3 regions of the Pseudovibrio sp. Ad46 genome follow, and region 2 is predicted to be linked to each of the others. Evidence: predicted binding sites of a transcription regulator. Region 2 holds the regulator's gene; each other region holds the start of a gene.

Region 1 (6,423 bases), on a different contig from region 2:
AACAGTTCAGCAGGCTCTCCGAATGTCAGATACCAACCACCGATCAGTGTTGCCACCACAAACGCAATAGAACCCCAAGACCGCATCGGTCCATAATTCAGGCCGAGTGTGCTCACAGTTTCATATGCGTATGCATCCTGCAAAGGCTGAATAGGCGTGTAAAAAATAGAGAGAAAAACAACCAGCCCGATGACCACCCAATAGTCATTTGAGTAGATCAGCACCCAGAACGAGATCAATGCAATGACACTGAAAAGGGCCATGGAATGTCGCCTGCGACCGGCACGATCAGAAATACTCGTCATCACCGGCGTTGCAAAAATCCGCACGATATTGGGCAAAGCTATCGTAAATGCGATCTGCACAGGGGTGAAGTTAATATCCTTTAGAAAAAGCGGAAAGTACGCAAGAAAGAAGGCGTTCGCAAAATTAAACGCTGCAAACAAACCACTTACGCCTGTTGCAATCCAGAATAGGTTACTGGCTTTCCCTAATGAGGAAGTTCTTCTGGGCATAGTCATTGGAAAACACTACAAATGGGGGTGGAGAGTACCCGGGGAAGTGGATGGGAAGGGATACTCCTATCACTTGTGCTAATAGGGACTATCCAAATCAATGTAAACCAATTATTAGCCGTAGAATCTGTTATATAAACTTGTAGTATTATCTTAGTTAGTTATGAAGGAGCCACTTATGGCTGGCAACAACCGAAAGGTCCTTTTGAGCCCCGAGGAATTTGATGCCATCAAAAGCGCACTCTCTGAGACTGATAGAGGCCGCGCTTTCCTTCATGATCACCTCACACTAAACAGATCCGCCGAAACAGCAGACCTTCTGGAAGCTGTGCGGCGACTTGAAAAAACATTGGTTGAGCGCGAACTGCCATCTGAGATGGAAACATATCGCCTGCACACCTATGAAATGTATGAGGCAATTGAGCGAACGAAGGACGAAATCTCAAAGATCAAGCTGGAAAATGCCGACAATAATCGCTTTTCAGCCGCTTCTGACGAGCTAGATGCAATCGTCACATCCACAGAAAGTGCAACACAGGTCATTCTGGAGTCCTCCGAAGCTATTCAGGATTTGGTGGACAAGCTCCGTGCGTCCGGCGCAGAAGATGCCCCATGCGATGCCATTGAAGAAATGGCCATGGAAATTCTGATGGCGTGTTCCTTCCAGGATCTGACAGGGCAGCGCATCAACAAAGTGGTGAAGGCCCTTCATTACCTTGAAGGCCGCATCTCCAAGATGATCCGCATCTGGGGTGTAAACCTGGCTGATGAAGATCGCCCGGAAATCAATTTGGATGAGCCGCGTGATGAAGATGATCGTCACATCGACAAGCGCCCGGACGCCCACTTGCTCAACGGCCCGCAAATGGATGGTGCAGGCGTTGATCAGGCAGACATCGATGCAATGTTTGACACAACACCTGCCTCAACCGAAGAAGCACTGAACGAAAATGTCGTTCAGTTTGCTGCTGAAACACGAGCAGAAGCAGCCCATCAGGAAGAGGACAAAGCAGAAGAGCCGGCCGAGGAACCTGCTGAAGTCTTTGAGCTTGATGATGTGGAAGACGAGCTGAACGCTGTTGAAACGCCTCAGGTCGCGTTGATCGAGGACGACGACCTCATCGTCACCAACGACGACACGCCAGTCGAAACGGACACCGCGACAGAGCAGGACGATGCACCAATCGAGATCGAGGGGCAGTCTCCTCCGCTCACCTCCCCAAGAGGCAGCAATTCCGACCCGCTCCATCACCTCTCAACAGGAGAGCGCCTTGCACTCTTCTCGTGATTGAGACAGAAAACCAGAATTTCGAAAGCCGTTTGCCTCCTTTTCAGCGCAAACGGCTTTTTTCTTATGCAGGCGCTTTCTCTGCAGAGTACTGCTTCAATGCCTTCTGAAAGACAGCAGGATCCACATTGCCGCCGGAGATCGTGATCACTGCCGTCTTCCCGGCAAGGTCAATCTTGCCAAACAACACAGAAGCCAGAGCAACAGCTGCGCCCGGTTCAACAACCAGTTTCAGTTCAAAATATGCAAAGGCAACCGCTTTCATCGCCTCGACATCTGTGACACGCAGACCTTTTGCCCGACGCCTGCTCAAAACTGAAAAGCCTTTGTCCCCCGGCATTTCAGTCAGCACCGCATCGCACACAGAACCACCCAGAGCAGCATTGCGAACACGTGTCCCAGCTTCAAGTGAGCGCGCATAATCATCAAAACCAGCAGGCTCTGCCGTGTAAATCTGACACTCAGGCAGGCTCGTTTCCAGCGCCAGTGCAATACCGCTGGTCAGACCACCGCCACCAGTACAGCTGATCAACACATCAGGCGTGACACCCAGAACCTCACACTGTTCCGCAATTTCAAGCCCGGTCGTACCCTGTCCCACAATCACACCGCTGTCATTGTAAGGGTGGATGAACGTCGCACCGCGCTCCTCACAAAGACCACGGGCAATCGCCTCGCGGTCCTCGCTCTCACGATCGTAAAGCACAACCTCCGCCCCCAGCGCTTTCGTCCGCTGGATCTTCAGCTGAGGCGCATCCTCAGGCATCACAATCACCGCCGGAAAACCAAGGATCTTCGCAGCAGCTGCAACGCCCTGCGCATGGTTTCCGGAAGAGCACGCAACCACACCAGCGGGCCGCTGTTCCTGCGGGATCAGGGAAAGGCGATTGAACGCACCTCGAAACTTGAAAGACCCGGTGCGCTGCAGGTTTTCCGCTTTAATAAAGACACGGCCATTCACCTGTTCATCCAACACCGGAAAGTTCAGAAGCGGTGTCAGGCTGGCATAGCCTTGCAGCCTTGTTCTTGCTTTTTCAATTTCGGAAAAAGTGAGTTCGACTGGACTGGAAACATCTAAAACCATAAGAACCTCGGCAACAGCAATATGCCGCCCTGTATAGCACGCAAATCTACGAGGGTTTCAGATATTCTGATCACAGCTCAAGGAGATCCACTCAACCATTCAGGTGATTTCCAACAGAGCCTTCGCCCGCATACAGGTCCTGCCGGAATCCTGCAGTAAATGCAGGGTCATAGGCATGTTCAGCATTGGCCAGAAACTGCTCGGCACTTGCCCGCCACGTAAATCGCAGGGCAACATCCCGGCAATGATCCCGCGAGACCTCCAGCGCTTCCAGTGCCGCCGCCTGAAGATCATTCTTCAGCACACCTGCCCCACTGTTGCCAATCACATCAATCGGCCCCATCACAGGAAAGGCCGCCACCGGTGTCCCGCAAGCAAGCGCTTCCAGCAGCACATTGCCAAACGTGTCGGTCTGGCTCGGAAACACAAACACATCCGAGTTTGCATAATACTCAATCAGCTCATCACCAACGACAGGCCCGGTAAACAACACCTCCGGATAAGCAACCTTGAGCTCCTCCAGCTGCGGGCCTCCGCCAACAACCACTTTGGTTCCCGGCAAAGAAAGCTGCAAAAACGCCTCGATATTCTTCTCAACAGCCACACGTCCCACATATAAAAATCGCGGCCCTGGCAAGTGATCCAGCAGGCTGGTCCGCATTGGTCGGAACCGCTGATGATCCACCCCGCGCGACCAGCGCAGCAGATTGTCAAACCCACGCATACGCAGGTCAGCTTCCAGAGTACTCGTCGCAACCATGCACCCCTGACCGCTGTTATGAAAACGGCGCAACCAGGAATAGCTAAAGGACAGCGGCACCGGATAGCGTGCCTGCAAATACTCAGGAAAGCGCGTGTGATAACTGGTGGTGAAGACACGCCCGTCTCGCTTTGCCACCTGCCGCGCCATAAGACCCAACGGTCCTTCGGTCGCGATATGCAGATGATCGCAGTCATACTTCTCAATAAACCCACGCACGATATGCGGCAGCGTCAGGCTCAGCCGGATCTCACCATAAGACGGCATAGGAATGCTATGGAACGATTGCGGCGTCAGGAACTCAACCCGAATACCCATAGAGCGCAGCTCGACTGAAAGTCGCTCCAGCGTCCGCACAACGCCGTTGATCTGAGGCTTCCACGCATCGGTGACAATCAGGATCGAGCTCATGCCGCCACCCGTCCGTCAGAACTCTCGCTGGTAGTCTCACTCTCGCCCCGTTTGCCATCGCCCCAATGAATAACCTCAAACGTTCCATCAAAGTTCTCAGCAACGGCAGTGCAGCTCTCCACCCAATCACCAGTGTTGATGTAATGGATACCGTTGGTCTCATGATCAGCCGCATGATGGATATGACCGCAGATCACCCCATCCACCTTCTGACGCTGTGCCTCCGAAACCAGCGTTTCCTCAAACTTGCCAATGAAGTTGACGGCGTTCTTTACCTTCAGCTTCGCCCACGCAGAAAGGCTCCAGTAGGTCAGCCCAAGCTTACGACGGCAATAATTCAACACTGTATTGAGATTGAGCGCACTCACATAAGCCCAGTCACCAAAGAAGGCCAGCCACTTTGCATGGCGCACCACCACATCAAACTGGTCACCGTGAATGACAAGATACCTCTTGCCATTGGCCCCTTCATGAATGACCTGATCAACAACCTCGACCCCCCCAAAGTGAATGCCGAAGAAGTCCCGCAGGAACTCATCATGATTGCCGGGGATGTAAACGATCCGTGCCCCTTTGCGACCTTTGCGCAAGAGCTTCTGCACCACATCATTATGCAGCTGAGGCCAATACCAGGACCGTTTCAGCCGCCAGCCATCAATAATGTCGCCGACAAGATAAACCGTGTCAGCGTCGTTTTGCTTCAAAAAGTCCAGTAAGAGATCAGCCTGACATCCGCGTGTGCCCAGATGCACATCAGACAAAAACAAGCTTCTGTATTTTTTACTAGTAGAATCCCCGGTCACCACAAAGCCTCCGGAATAAGAAAACCTTCTTTCCTTTAAATTGATTCACAAGAAACAAATATGACAGGATGTATATACTCAAACCTGTCAGCTTCTTGCTTGAACCTCAAGTAACATTACTCCCCGTTTATTAGGGGAGAGAAAATCAAGTGCCTGCAATTCAAGTGAATATTCTATTTGCTTGCTAAGCTTGATCCTGACTGGCTCAAACCTTTCTGAGAATGTAGGCTGCCCTTCACAATTCACCGATTCATTAGGATGTTGAAATGCACTTGGGTATTGAGGGGCGCAAAGCCATTGTCTGCGCATCCAGCCGCGGGCTGGGTTTGGGAACAGCAAAAGCACTGGCAGAGGCTGGGTGTGATCTCGTAATCAACGGACGCAACGAGCAACGACTAGACCAAATCGCGAGCGAACTGGCAGCACAACACAATATCTCAGTCATTCCCGTGGCAGCAGATATCTCCTCACCAGAAGGCCAGCAAGCCGTTCTCAAAGCGTGCCCAAACCCGGACATCCTCGTCAACAACAACGGCGGCCCGCCACGCAAAGACTTCAAAGAGCTGGATCGTCAGGCAATTCAGGACGGTGTCATCCAGAACATGATCACCCCGATCGAACTGATCAAAGCAGTCATTGATGGCATGGCAGAGCGCCGTTTTGGCCGCATCGTCAACATAACCTCCATGTCTGTGAAGATGCCAATCGAGGGGCTGGACCTGTCCAGTGGTGCCCGTGCAGGTCTTACCGCATTCCTGGCAGGCGTCTGCCGCCAATACGCCCAGCACAATGTCACCATCAACAATGTGCTGCCCGGCAAGTTCGACACCGACCGCCTGAAAGGTGGTTTCGAGCGTCAGGCAGAGCAGACCGGCATCTCCATCGAAGAAGCCAAACGCCTGTCTTCAGAAGAGATCCCTGCAAGGCGTCTCGGCAATCCGGAAGAGTTCGGCAAAGCCTGCGCCTTCATGTGCTCAGCCCATGCTGGATACATCACAGGCCAGAATCTCCTGCTCGACGGCGGCCTCTACCCAAGCGCTTTCTAAAAACGAAAAGCCTCCCCGCAGTCACCCTGCAGGGAGGCAAACCAATTTAGCTTTTGCGGCGTCTTAGAACTTCAAACGTGCACCAAAGCTGATGATGTCAACATTGGTGTCATTGACCGGCCCTTGAATGGTAATGCCCTCATAGAACGGGTGGTCCGGGTTGATGTTGATGTTTGAGCTTTCTGGAAAGATATGCGAGTAGCCAAAATCAACTTCCAGCCAGTCCTCGTAGAAGTAACTCACCCCGGCACTCAGCCAGAACCGGTTTGAATCAGGCAGTCGTGGTGTCCGGTTCGCTTCGTCGATTGGAGACCACTCATAAGCCAGCCCAAACCGACCAGTGATGTTCTGAGTGAAATCATACTCCGTACCAAGCGAGATGAAGTAGCCGTCGTTGTATTGGAACGGTAACTCGGAAACCACCTGATCCTGCAGATTGAACACCGGGAAAGTGCTAAACCGTGACCAATGCGTCCATTCAAACGTGCCCATCCCGCGCCAGCGCTCATTCAATAC
Region 2 (6,423 bases):
ACCATGGCGAGCACTTTGCCTGCCAACGGCCCCTGCCCGCGATGAACACCATTGCGGGTGGCTTTGATCTGATTAGAGACTTGCATAATCTGGCGAAGGTCATCACCGGAAAAATCACTGATATCGAGAAAGTGCTGTGGTTTTGTCATAGTGGTCATTTGGCAGTCTCGGCAGTTTTCAGCTCGGTTTCCACATCCGCAGCAGCGGCTTCGATTTTTTGGACGAGCATGTCAATTTCTTCAGCGGTAATGATCATTGGCGGCATAATACGGAGCACGTTGTCTCCGGCACCAACTGGCAGCAGGCCGTTGTTGCGCATGTGTGCCAGAACTTGCGTGTTCGGCACTTTGCACTTCAAGCCAAGCATCAGGCCTTCACCACGCACCAGCTCAAACACATCACTGTGCTGATCAACAGCGCAGGCCAGCTTCTGCTTCAGCTGCAAGCCTTTTTCCTGCACAGCTTCCAGAAAACCCGGTTCCAGAACCGTTTCCAGGACAGCATTCCCAACAGCCATCGCCAGCGGGTTGCCGCCGAATGTGGTGCCGTGAACGCCCGGAACCATGCCGCTGGCCGCTTCATTGGTTGCGAGGAACGCCCCCATTGGGAAGCCGCCACCGATGCCTTTTGCAATCGCCATCAGATCCGGTGCAACGCCTGCCCACTCATGGGCAAAGAGTTTGCCGGTTCTGCCAACGCCTGTCTGGATCTCATCGTAGATCAGCAACAAGTCATTCTCATCACAGATCTGGCGCAGACCTTTCAGGAAGGCCGGGTCCATGGTGCGGATACCACCTTCACCCTGAACCGGCTCCAGCATGATGGCAGCAGTTTCCGGTCCAACCATCTTTTTAACCGCGTCCAGATCACCAGCGGGCACCTGATCGAACCCTTCTGGCGCAGGGCCGAAGCCTTCGAGGTACTTTTGCTGGCCACCAGCGGCGAGCGCTGCCATGGTTCTGCCGTGGAACGCATTTTCAAAGGTGATGATGCGGTTCTTTTCCGGGTTGCCCTTGGCAAAGTGATAGCGCCGTGCGGCCTTCATGGCCCCTTCGGTTGCTTCCGTCCCGGAGTTGGTGAAGAACACAACATCAGCAAAGGTGTTGTCTGTCAGCAGCTTTGCAAGCTTCTCACCCTCTGGAATTGTATAGAGATTGGTGACGTGCCACAGCTTTTCAGCCTGAGACTTCAGCGCCTCAACGAGCTTTGGGTGTGCATGACCCAAGCCGGAGACGGCAATACCCGAGGCACAATCCATGTATCGTCGACCATCAGCCGCAATCAGCCAGACACCTTCCCCACGCTCGAACGCGAGGTCTGAGCGTGCATAAGTCTGCATTAGCGACGAAGTCGTCATTTCTTACTCCTCATGGATTGAGCTTTCTCGATATGCTCAAAAGTCCTGGTTGCTACAAAAACAAAAAAACGCCGTGTGGCGTTTTGAAACTAAGAGAAGCGACATATAAACCGGGTTCCCTCAGGGCAGTCAATAACACGTATTGCCAGCAATACCTTACTCCCGTTCAGGAATTGGCTGCCAGCCTTGTGTCTCTCCCTCTGGTGCAGCTTAAACAGGCTACTACCGGAAGAAGCATGCATTGTGGCATTTTTAGAGGATAGAGTAGAGATTAAATCCCATGCTCTATGACCAGTTTTTTTCCACGGTTCTTAAGGTTTATTCAATACACCTCTAGCGTGTACTACGGCATATGAGAGAGGAGTGCGCTTAGTTCTTGTGTTATGCAATTTGTAGTTTACTAGTGTTTTTTACTAGTTGTTTTTCAGTGGTAAATATATGTATTAAATATCAACGGGGTAACGCTATCAGCTCTTACTTTGTGTTGGAAAGAATGCGGTGGAACTTGGTTTAACAAACAGCTCCTATTCTTTAGATTGATAATCTTCTCCCACCACAAGAAGGCTGTTATAGGTAAGTAGTAGTACGGCAATTCTGGGGAAAACCAGAGTCTTCCCCACCTCAATTCTTTGAGGTTATTGCTCGCATCAACGCCCATATAGTACTGTGTGACAAGAGTTATACACCATCTCGTAGTTACTGAACGCTGCAAGCACACACGCTCAGGTAAGCGGCACTTTCGGATGCGTCCGAACTGAGCGAATGCTGTTTTGCGCGCCACTGAAGGAAGACGGGGCCCTTTAATGAGCTGGACAGCAGAACGTGTAGAGTTACTAACCAAACTTTGGGCAGACGGGTTAAGCGCCAGTCAAATCGCGGGGGAACTTGGCAATGTGACCCGTAATGCGGTGATTGGTAAGGTTCATCGCCTTGGTCTTTCAGGTCGCGCCAAATCGGGAGGTGGTGCAACCAAAACGAGAAAGGCACCTGCCCCAGCGGCAAGGGTCGTCACCTCAACCAAACCAACAGTGGCTGAAGCGATTGCAGCTGTTGCGCCTTCTCCAAGTCCTCGACAAATTCAACCAACGATAGCCGGTGCCAACGCCCTTAAAGTTGAACCGATTGAAGCTATACAACCAGAAATTTCTCCAGTCCCAACCTCCGATCTCTTTATTCCGGTTTCAGAGCGCGCCTCCATCCTGACTTTGAATGAGCGCACCTGTAAGTGGCCGATTGGTGATCCGAGTTCTGACGACTTCTATTTCTGTGGGCGCCAGTCAGATGCAGGCACACCTTATTGTGCGCATCACCGCAGCATTGCCTATCAGCCCGTCAGCGACCGCCGCAACCGCCGCGCAAGCTAATCTGAGCTGAAAAAGCAACGTATTGAGCCGGGTCTAAAGCCCGGCTTTTTGCTGTTTGGCTGCCGTTCTGATCTGGCGCTTGTCGCTCTGGCCTGAGAACTAGTGTGTTTTAAAGGTTTGGCGGGTGACGGCACCCCAATATGGGTCCGTATAGTTTTCTTCCAAAAACTGACCTGAGGTGTAGGTGTTGATAACGGAACGCCAAAAGGCAATGGCCTGATCAGCGCCTTCAATCTGCTTGATCTGCCAGTGACCGGGCATTTGATCAAACAACGCAGCGGCAAAACGCTGTCCCAGTTTATGTCTGCGGAACACTGGCACCACGTAAAACTCGCAGACTTCAAAGTCGTGATGATCTTGCCGCTTGATTGCAGCTAACCCGGCGGGGATATCATCATTTAAAGCCAGATAGCCGGTGATGTTGCCTTCAAGGAGCGTGTCTTTGGCAAACACTCCATCCGCATTTGGATGTTTGTGTGTGAGAGGTGAGAACTCTGCCTCATAGGCCTGACAGAGATTGTCGTAGATATGAGCGGTCGCTCGATCAACCGTCTTGATTATCATTTGTTATCCGCATTGTTTTTGGTCTGCACCTCTGGAAGGGAGATGCAGTTTCACAATGCGCATATAGCAGAGATCAATTACCCAACAGCGAACTGGTCGTTGAAAGCGTATCCGGCACCGCGAACGGTGCGGATCGGGTCTTTCATGCGTCCTTTGTTGATGGCTTTGCGCAGGCGGCCTACGTGGACGTCCACGGTGCGCTCATCTACGTAAACATCATGGCCCCAGACACCGTCCAACAGCTGTTCACGGGAGTAAACGCGGCCCGGTGCGCTCATGAGGAACTCCAGCAGGCGGTATTCTGTGGGGCCGAGGTGTATTTCGCGGCCTGTTCTGCGCACGCGGTGGGTTTCGCGGTCGAGCTCGATGTCGCCAGACTTAAGCATTGTGGAAACAACTTCTGGCAATGCACGGCGGAAGATCGCACGAACACGGGCCATAAGTTCCGGAACGGAGAACGGTTTGACGACGTAATCGTCGGCCCCGGTTGCCAGACCGCGGATGCGCTCGGATTCTTCGCCGCGCGCTGTGAGCATGATAATCGGCATGCGCTCGGTTTCTGAGCGTGCCCGCAAACGACGGCAGAGCTCGATGCCAGAGAGGCCCGGAAGCATCCAGTCCAGCAGCAGGAGGTCCGGCTGGCTTTCCTGCAGCAGGACTTCCGCCTCATCTCCTCTTGCGCACACGTCAACAGTGTAGCCCTCTGCTTCAAGGTTATAGCGCAGCAGCAGGCTTAACGGTTCTTCGTCTTCTACAATCAGTATCTTAGGCATATTAAAGTGCTCTCTTTGCACCTTCTCTTATAAAGCAATTGCGTGTGTTCTGCTCGTTATAAGTGAATTCGGTCTACACGGTTGTACTCTGCGCCAGTTCGTCCGTCTTTGGACGATCTGTTGGAAGGTGGCTTCCGGAGATCATGTAGTAGATGTTTTCTGCGATATTGGTTGCATGATCACCGATGCGCTCAATATTCTTTGCGCAGAACAACAGGTGTGCGCACATGGTGATGGAGCGCGGGTCTTCCATCATGTAGGTGAGCAGCTGACGGAACAGGCTGGTGTAAAGCGCATCCACTTCGTCATCGCGAACATGTACGCGCTGGACAACTTCAAGGTCACCAGAGGTGTAGGCGTCCAGAACGGCTTTGAGCTGTTCAAGTGCCAGATCAGACATGTGCTCAACACCCACAGCGAGCTGCTTGTTGTTGAACTCAGATTCAATCGCCAGTGTTCGCTTGCCGATGTTCTTGGCCATGTCGCCAACGCGCTCCAGGTCGTTGGAGATGCGCATGGCGGCGATGATGTCGCGCAAATCGCTTGCCATTGGCTGGCGGCGTGCGATCACGGAGATGCACAGCTCTTCCAGCTCGGCCTGCATGTTGTCCAGTCGCTGATCGGCGGCGATGGTGCGGGTTGCCAGTTCGCGGTCCTGTCTCAGCAGTGCGGTGACAGCGTCGTGAACAAGGGTTTCTGCCAGTCCGCCCATTTCAACGACACGTCCAGCCAGTTCTTTCAGCTCTTCATTGAAGGAAGAGACAATATGATCTTTCATCGGATATCTCCTTAGAGTATCGCTCTTTTATTTTTAACCAAAACGGCCTGTGATGTAATCCTGCGTGCGCTGGTCTTTTGGGTTGGTGAAGATGTCGTTGGTCAGCCCCTCTTCCACCAGATTACCCAGATGGAAGAACGCGGTGCGCTGGGATACACGTGCGGCCTGCTGCATGGAATGGGTTACGATGACGATGGTGTAGTTCTGGCGCAGTTCGTCCATCAGCTCTTCCACTTTCGCGGTGGCAATCGGGTCGAGCGCAGAACATGGCTCATCCATCAGGATCACTTCCGGAGACACAGCGATTGCGCGCGCGATGCACAAGCGCTGCTGCTGACCACCGGAAAGGCCTGTGCCTGGCTCGTCCAGACGGTCTTTCACTTCTTCAAACAAACCTGCACGCTGCAGGGAACTTGCGACGATATCTTCCAGATCTGACTTGCCTTGTGCCAGACCGTGGATGCGTGGGCCGTAGGCCACGTTCTCGAAGATTGATTTCGGGAACGGGTTGGGCTTCTGGAACACCATGCCAACACGGGCCCGCAGTTCCACCACATCAATGCGCGGGTCGTAGACATCGTCATTGTCCAGGAGAATGTCTCCTTGCACGCGACAGATATCGATGGTGTCGTTCATGCGGTTCAGGCAGCGCAGGAAGGTGGACTTGCCGCAACCGGACGGGCCGATCAGCGCGGTCACCTGATTTTTGCGGACATCCAGATCAACACCATGAAGGGCCTGCTTGTCGCCGTAAAACACTTTTACATCGCGGCCACGCATCTTGAGTGTTTCGCCTTCAGCTGAAACGGCTGGAGGGGCGCTCATTGTTGTATCCATTGCACTCTCGGTGTCTGTGGTCATTTCCAATGCCATGATCTTGCCTTTCAAATCACCAGCGGCGCTCAAAACGTTTACGAAGGACGATTGCGATTGCATTCATCGAGATCAGGAAGCCGAGCAGCACCATGATCGCGGCAGAGGTTTTCTGCTGGAAGGCAGGCTCCGGGAAGTCTGCCCACATGAAGATCTGCACGGGCAGCACAGTAGAGGGATCAACCGGACTTGCCGGGATGTCTACAATGAAGGCCACCATACCGATCATGAGAAGTGGTGCGGTCTCACCCAGGGCCTGCGCCATGCCGATGATGGTTCCGGTCAGGATGCCCGGCATTGCCAGTGGCAGCACATGATGGAACACAGCCTGCAAGCGGGACGCCCCGACGCCGAGTGCGGCTTCGCGGATGCTTGGTGGCACGGCCTGAAGCGCTGCACGGGAGGCGATGATGATGGTTGGCAGGGTCATGAGCGCCAGCACCATACCGCCGACGACCGGCGCCGATCTCGGCAGACCGAAGACGTTGAGGAACACCGCCAGACCAAGCAAACCAAACACAATGGACGGCACGGCAGCCAAGTTGTTGATGTTCACCTCAATCAGATGTGTCCAGCGGTTCTTTGGTGCGAACTCTTCCAGATAGATTGCAGCGGACACACCAATTGGGAACGAGAGGGACAGTGTGACGAGCATGGTCCAGAAGGAACCAACGGCTGCGCCCCAAATGCCTGCCATCTCCGGTTCACGGCTTG
Region 3 (6,423 bases), on a different contig from region 2:
TACCGTGGAGCTCCCATTTTCATGGAAGAGCTGATTTCAATGCCCAATCATTCTTTGATTGCGCAGAGCCTGCATTGTGCGGAAGCCAAGGTAAACACTAATGGTGACGGCTTTGGGATTGGTTGGTACGGTCACAAATCAGAGCCGGGACTTTATCGTGATACGCAACCTGCGTGGGGTGATGAGAACCTTCTGAGTATCACCAAGCACCTCAAGTCCTCTTTATTCTTTGCTCATGTACGCGCATCGACAGGCACTGCGACCTCCCGTTCAAACTGTCATCCGTTTGCTGTCGGTAAATGGATGTTTATGCATAACGGGCAGATTGGAGGGTATGATGATATCCGCCGCCAGATTGAGAGTTTGATCAGCGACGACTTTTATCGTTACCGGCAGGGTACAACGGACAGTGAAGCGCTGTTTCTTGCCATGCTAAGTCATGGTCTGGATGTTGATCCTGTGGGGGCTGTGCAACAGGTGTTCACGAAAACACTTGAGATTATGCGTTGCAATGATGTCATTGCTCCATTGCGTGTAGCGATGGCCTTGACTGATGGTGAGCGTCTTTATGCTGTGCGTTGCTCTAGTGATAAGATCGTTCCAAGCCTGTATTACCGCTTACATAACAGCAACTTGAGTGTTGTCTCAGAGCCTTTGGAAAAGGGCGGGCAAGGTTGGCATGAAGTGCCTTGCGGACACATCATGGTCTATGGCGGTGATAATGCGCCTTGCTTTATTCCTCTGGACATTCCTGAAGAGTTTTGCAAAGTAGCGTAATCGACATTTTCACTAGCGGTATTGCTTAGGCAAGAAGCCACTGGGATTTTGTCGGTCTGTTTCTATGATAGGAAGTTTCCTCCCAGCGAGGCACTGTGGTCAATTGCAGGACCCAGCCTTGTTTATGTTCTTGAGAGGCTCAAGTTCTGGAGGGGCTCCATGCCCTTTTCTTCAGGAGCTTATGATGACGCGGGTTGAAAGCACCAGCGTTGCCAAACCCACATCCATGTCTGCATGGTGGGGGGAGTCCAATGCAACGCTTATTTTGGGATTGCCTTTGATCGGTGCGCAGCTTGCGCAGATGGCAATTAATGCCACCGATGCATTGATGATCGGTTGGCTTGGCGCAACAGAGCTGGCAGCATCCGTGCTGGCTTTGCAGTTGTTCTTTCTGACATGGCTGGCAGGACTTGGGTTCTTGCAAGCCGTTATGCCATTGGCATCCAGAGCCGAAGGTAAAGGCGACGTGCGTAATGTGCGACGTGCTTCGCGCATGGGCCTTTGGATTTCGCTCATTTATACGACTTTTGCGATGGTCGTGCTGTGGAACGGTGAGAGCCTCTTGCTGGCTCTTGGGCAGGACGCAGAAGTTTCTGCCATTGCTGCGGATTATCTGCGCATTGTGCAGTGGTCGATGTATCCATCCCTATTTGTGGCGGCGCTGCGTAGCTTCCTTACCAGTATTGAACGTTCGCAGATTGTTTTGTGGGCGACTGTGGTGAGTGCTGTGGTCAATGCACTTCTCGATTATGTGCTGATCTTTGGTTACTACGGCTTTCCTCAACTTGGCATTCTAGGTGCCGGGATTGCGTCTGTTGTGACTGCGTTGGCATCCTGTGTAATTTTGATTGCCTATGTGTTTTGGGAAGAAAAGTCTCGTAAATATGAGGTGTTCGTTCGCTTCTGGCGCGCTGACTGGCCTGCGTTCTTCGAAATCCTGCGTCTCGGCTGGCCGATTTCCCTCATGTTGGTTGCTGAAGTGGGGCTGTTTGCAGCTGCCGCTTTGATGATGGGGTGGATCGGGACACTTGAGCTTGCTGCTCACGGTATTGCGGTTCAGCTCTCTGGTATTGCGTTCATGATTCCGCTTGGCTTTGCAAACGCTGCTGTGGTGCGTGTTGGTATCGCATCTGGCCGTAGTGATGCTGATGCTATTACGCGAGCCGGTTGGGTCGCACTGATCTGGTCCATTGTGATTGGCCTGCTTGGTGCGGTGTTGTTTGTTGCGATCCCTGACACGCTGATTTCCTTCTATCTGGACACCAGCAATCCGGACGCAGCCGATGTAATCCGCCTTGGCGTACCGCTGGTCTTTATTGCAGCGGTGTATATGGTTGTTGATGGTATTCAGGTGGTTGCTGGCGGTGTTCTGCGCGGTCTTTCCGATACGCGAATACCAATGGTGATTGCGGTGATTGGTTACTGGATTATTGGGGTGCCGCTTTCCTACGTGATGGCGTTCACCTTTAATTGGGGCCCAGAAGGGATCTGGGTTGGTTTGGCCAGTGGTCTCTTTATCACCGGCATCCTGTTGCTGATCCGGTTCCAGAAACGTGATCAACTTGGTCTGGTTAGGCTAGGATAGTCTGGTTCAATTAAATGAAAGCCCCGAAGATGATTAGATCTTTGGGGCTTTTTCTTTGTAGGATAACGCGATCAGGATTTTGGGGAGAGGCGGTTGATGTGGCCCATCTTGCGGCCTTCCCGTGTCTCTGCTTTACCGTAGAGCGTCAGACGAGCGTTTGGCTCCAGAAGTGCTGATTCCCATGAGTTGACATCATCACCAATCAGGTTTTCCATGATGACATTGTGTGCTCGGGTTGGCCTGCCAAGTGGCCAGCCTGCAACAGCGCGAACATGCTGTTCAAATTGAGAAACCGGACAAGCGTCTTCTGTCCAGTGACCTGAATTGTGAACGCGTGGCGCTATTTCATTGACCTTCAGCTCTGTAGCCTCGCCGTCTCTGACGACAAACAGTTCTACACCCATCACTCCGATATAATCGAGCGCAACAGCGATGCGGGTTGCCATATCGATGGCTTCCTGAGCGGTTTCTGCCGGGATGTCTGCAGGTACGCTAGAGGTCTTCAGAATGTGGTTCTTGTGGTAGTTGTCCGCCGGATCATAGCATTTGACCGTCCCATCCACGCCACGAGCGACGATGATGGAAATCTCTTTTTCAAACGGGACGATGCCTTCAAGGATAGATGGCTGATTGCCAAGCTTGCTCATGGCGCCTTCGATATCCTCAGGTGTACGGATCATGATCTGGCCTTTGCCATCATATCCAAAACGGCGCGTTTTCAGTACACCCTGACCGCCCAACTCCATGAGCGCAGCTTCCAGCTCTGCCTGCGTGTCGACTTTTATGAAGGGAGCGACCTTTGTTGCCGCTTTTTCTGAAAGGAATGTCTTTTCTGCCAGGCGATCTTGGGAAACTTTCAGTGCACGTGGACCGGGGCGAACTGGAACAAACTGCTCCAGAATGCGGGCTGTCTCGCCGGGGACATTTTCGAACTCATAAGTGACGACTGAAACGCTTTTCGCAAACTGGGTGAGTGCTTGTTCGTCTTCGTAGGCCGCAACGGTCTTCTTTTCTGAGACCTCAAAAGCAGGGCTGTTTTCATCCGGGCAATAAATATGGCACTTCAGGCCCATCCTGCTGGCAGCTTGCGCGATCATGCGGCCAAGCTGGCCTCCACCCAAAATACCAATCGTGTCGCCAGGACGTAGTGTGGAACCCATTTCGAAAACTTTCCAGATGTTAGGGGCCAGATGTTAGGGGCGGCTTGAAACAAATGAGGCGCCTGCAAGTGGGCGCCTCTGAAACTCTTACTCTTCCGGGTTGACTGGCTTCTCTGCCACAGCCTGACTTTGCTTTTCGCGCCAGTCATCCAAGTTGGCAGCGATCTCCGGATTGTTGAGTGCCAAAACAGCGGCAGCCATTAATGCTGCGTTGACGGCACCTGCACGACCAATAGCAAGAGTGCCGACTGGAATGCCTGCTGGCATTTGAACGATGGAAAGGAGGCTGTCCTGTCCCTTCAGGGCGCGCGACTCAATTGGAACACCAAACACTGGCAGCGGTGTCATGGATGCAGCCATACCCGGAAGGTGGGCTGCTCCGCCAGCGCCAGCGATAACAACCTTGAAGCCGTTCTCTTTTGCTGTTTTGGAAAACTCTACCAGACGGTCCGGGGTGCGGTGGGCTGAGACGATGCGAGCATCATAGGAAACTCCCAGTGCTTCTAGCGTATCTGCAGCATTTTTCATGGTTGGCCAATCGGATTGGCTTCCCATGATGATAGCGACTTCTGGCTGGTCTGTGCGGTTCATAAAACGGGCACCCTCTGAGCGTCTGGGAAGAAAGCGCGGATTATAGAAATAACACGGCGTGTTTCAAGCCAATTACAACAAGAAATGCCAATAGTATACGAAGGTTAGAGCTCTGCCTCTAATTTAGGCAATAATGTCAGGCAAGAGCTGTGTTTCCAGCACCTGAATCTGATCTCTTAGCATCAGTTTTTTCTTCTTTAAGCGTTGCAGCTGGAGAACATCTGCCCGTCCCGTTTCAATGAGCGCTTCGATGGAATGATCAAGATCCCGATGCTCCTGTCGCAACTCAGCGAGCTCGGAACGCTTGCTATCCTGATCGAGAGTATCTTCCGTCATCGTTTTGTCCTCACATGACACATATCGGTCTGTGTGCAACGAGACCCATCATTGATCAAATCTGGTGGGGCGCGTTGTCGCAATTCACCGCTCGGCAACAGTATACCGAATGTGCAGCGGTGATGAACAAGAGTCTCTCGATTTTTACAGGAAGTGTTGTCTCATGACGGATTTACGCAGCGTATATATAGGGTTGAATACTTAGTGAAGTTCTCTTTTGAGTGGAATATGAAACCCATTAAATTTACTGGGTCATTTATAAGTTCCCTAAGTTTTTCATGAATTAGCGATCTCGCGTTGTAGAGGCCCCAAAAAAACAGCTAATCATAGTTCGACAACTCAATAAAATGGTGCCATCATCCACCTGTAACAGAGACAATGTAGGAGGATCAAAACCTATGTCCATCCGTGAGCATTTGACTGAGCTGGAACGCCGCCATGCTACCATTGAGAGGGAGCTGGAAACAGCCAAGCACCATCCATCGATGGATGAGATCGAACTAGGCAATTTAAAAAGGCAAAAGTTGAAGCTTAAGGATGAGATCTCGCGAATACGAGTGACAGGGTAGCTTCCTTTTTCTTAACCGAATAGAGAATGCGTCGCTTTTAGCGGCGCATTTTTTGTTTTGGGTCAGCCGATCTTTTTTGCTTCCTCGCGCAGTACGAACTTCTGGATCTTGCCTGTTGAGGTTTTCGGCAGGTCTGTGAAGACAACAGTTCTTGGTGATTTGAAGCTGGCCAGATGCTGTTTGCAGTAGGTTACGATATCGTCTTCCGTCACACTGCTGTTCTCTTTCAGCTCCACAAACGCACAGGGAGTTTCCCCCCATTTGTCATCGGGACGGGCAACCACTGCTGCTGCGGAGATTTCCGGGTGTTTGTAGAGGACCTCCTCGATCTCAATGGATGAGATGTTTTCACCTCCTGAGATGATGATGTCTTTGGAGCGGTCTTTGAGCTGGACGTATCCATCTTCATGCTGAACGCCCAAGTCACCTGAGTGAAACCAACCGCCGTTGAAGGCTTCCTGTGTTGCTGAGGGGTTCTTCAGGTACCCTTTCATTACGACATTGCCTTTGAACATGACCTCGCCAATGGTTTCTCCATCAGCAGGGACTGGCTTCATGGTTTCGGGGTCGAGAACAGCGAGATCCTGCAAAGCGACGTAATTGACGCCTTGTCTGGCTTTCAATGCAGCTTGTTCTGATGTTGGAAGTTCATTCCAATGGTCGTGCCATTCGTTGACGACGGCTGGGCCATAGACTTCTGTCAGCCCATAGAGATGGGTAACATTGAAGCCTTCCTCTGCCATAGCTGCAAGAACAGCTTCAGGCGGTGGTGCTGCGGCGGTGAAAAACTCGACATCATGGGTGAGTTTGCGCTTTTGGTCCTCGGGGGTGTTGAGCAGCGTGGACATCACGATTGGAGCACCGCAGAGGTGCGTGACTTTCTCATCTGCCAAGGCATTCCAGATAGGGGCTTGTCGTACTTGACGGAGACAGACATGCGTTCCGGCAACGAGGGACAAAGCCCATGGAAAACACCAGCCATTGCAGTGGAACATTGGCAGTGTCCAGAGGTAGACCGGCTTTTTGCCCATGGCTGCGGTGATGATGTTTGCCTGTGCGAGCAGGTAGGCACCACGATGATGATAAACGACGCCTTTCGGGTTTCCTGTTGTACCCGACGTGTAGTTGAGCGTGATTGCATCCCATTCATCCGCGGGAAGTTGCCAGTCAAAATCAGCGGAACCGCTGGCAATCAGCTCCTCGTACTCCAACTCTCCAATTGCAGGCGCTGATTGAGGGAATTCTTTGTCGTCGTAAAGCACCACTTCCGGCTTCACCGCTGCCAGTTCCAATGCTTCGGCCATGACTTTCGAGAACTCACGATCAACGATTACGAGCTTGCTCTCTGCATGGTCTAGCTGGAATGCGATGATAGCGGCATCGAGGCGGGTGTTGAGTGCGTGGA

What was found. The regulator PhoB, encoded in region 2, activates phosphate uptake and scavenging genes when phosphate is short. The targets are predictions, from matches to a motif close to TGTCATNNANCTGTCAT.
Region 1: the regulator PhoB is predicted to act here: its motif matches at 4,911-4,927, upstream of PsAD46_RS23235 (UDP-2,3-diacylglucosamine diphosphatase).
Region 3: the regulator PhoB is predicted to act here: its motif matches at 4,804-4,820, upstream of PsAD46_RS27805 (DUF465 domain-containing protein).

What each region holds. Positions count from the first base shown of each region.
Region 1 is NZ_LMCG01000079.1:222,111-228,533, forward strand. It holds gene PsAD46_RS23210 (MFS transporter) at 1-521, opposite strand, end outside; gene PsAD46_RS23220 (protein phosphatase CheZ) at 694-1,803, shown strand; gene PsAD46_RS23225 (threonine/serine dehydratase) at 1,868-2,887, opposite strand; gene PsAD46_RS23230 (glycosyltransferase family 1 protein) at 2,979-4,058, opposite strand; gene PsAD46_RS23235 (UDP-2,3-diacylglucosamine diphosphatase) at 4,055-4,825, opposite strand; gene PsAD46_RS23240 (SDR family oxidoreductase) at 5,128-5,907, shown strand; gene PsAD46_RS23245 (OmpP1/FadL family transporter) at 5,971-6,423, opposite strand, start outside.
Region 2 is NZ_LMCG01000040.1:363,758-370,180, reverse strand. It holds gene argF (ornithine carbamoyltransferase) at 1-158, opposite strand, end outside; gene PsAD46_RS08660 (aspartate aminotransferase family protein) at 155-1,357, opposite strand; gene PsAD46_RS08655 (GcrA family cell cycle regulator) at 2,161-2,721, shown strand; gene PsAD46_RS08650 (GNAT family N-acetyltransferase) at 2,821-3,285, opposite strand; gene phoB (phosphate regulon transcriptional regulator PhoB) at 3,363-4,058, opposite strand; gene phoU (phosphate signaling complex protein PhoU) at 4,132-4,836, opposite strand; gene pstB (phosphate ABC transporter ATP-binding protein PstB) at 4,870-5,673, opposite strand; gene pstA (phosphate ABC transporter permease PstA) at 5,726-6,423, opposite strand, start outside.
Region 3 is NZ_LMCG01000082.1:19,105-25,527, reverse strand. It holds gene PsAD46_RS25895 (class II glutamine amidotransferase) at 40-777, shown strand; gene PsAD46_RS25890 (MATE family efflux transporter) at 962-2,362, shown strand; gene PsAD46_RS25885 (5-(carboxyamino)imidazole ribonucleotide synthase) at 2,434-3,522, opposite strand; gene purE (5-(carboxyamino)imidazole ribonucleotide mutase) at 3,610-4,113, opposite strand; gene PsAD46_RS25875 (DUF465 domain-containing protein) at 4,237-4,449, opposite strand; gene PsAD46_RS27805 (DUF465 domain-containing protein) at 4,848-5,018, shown strand; gene PsAD46_RS25870 (acyl-CoA synthetase) at 5,081-6,423, opposite strand, start outside.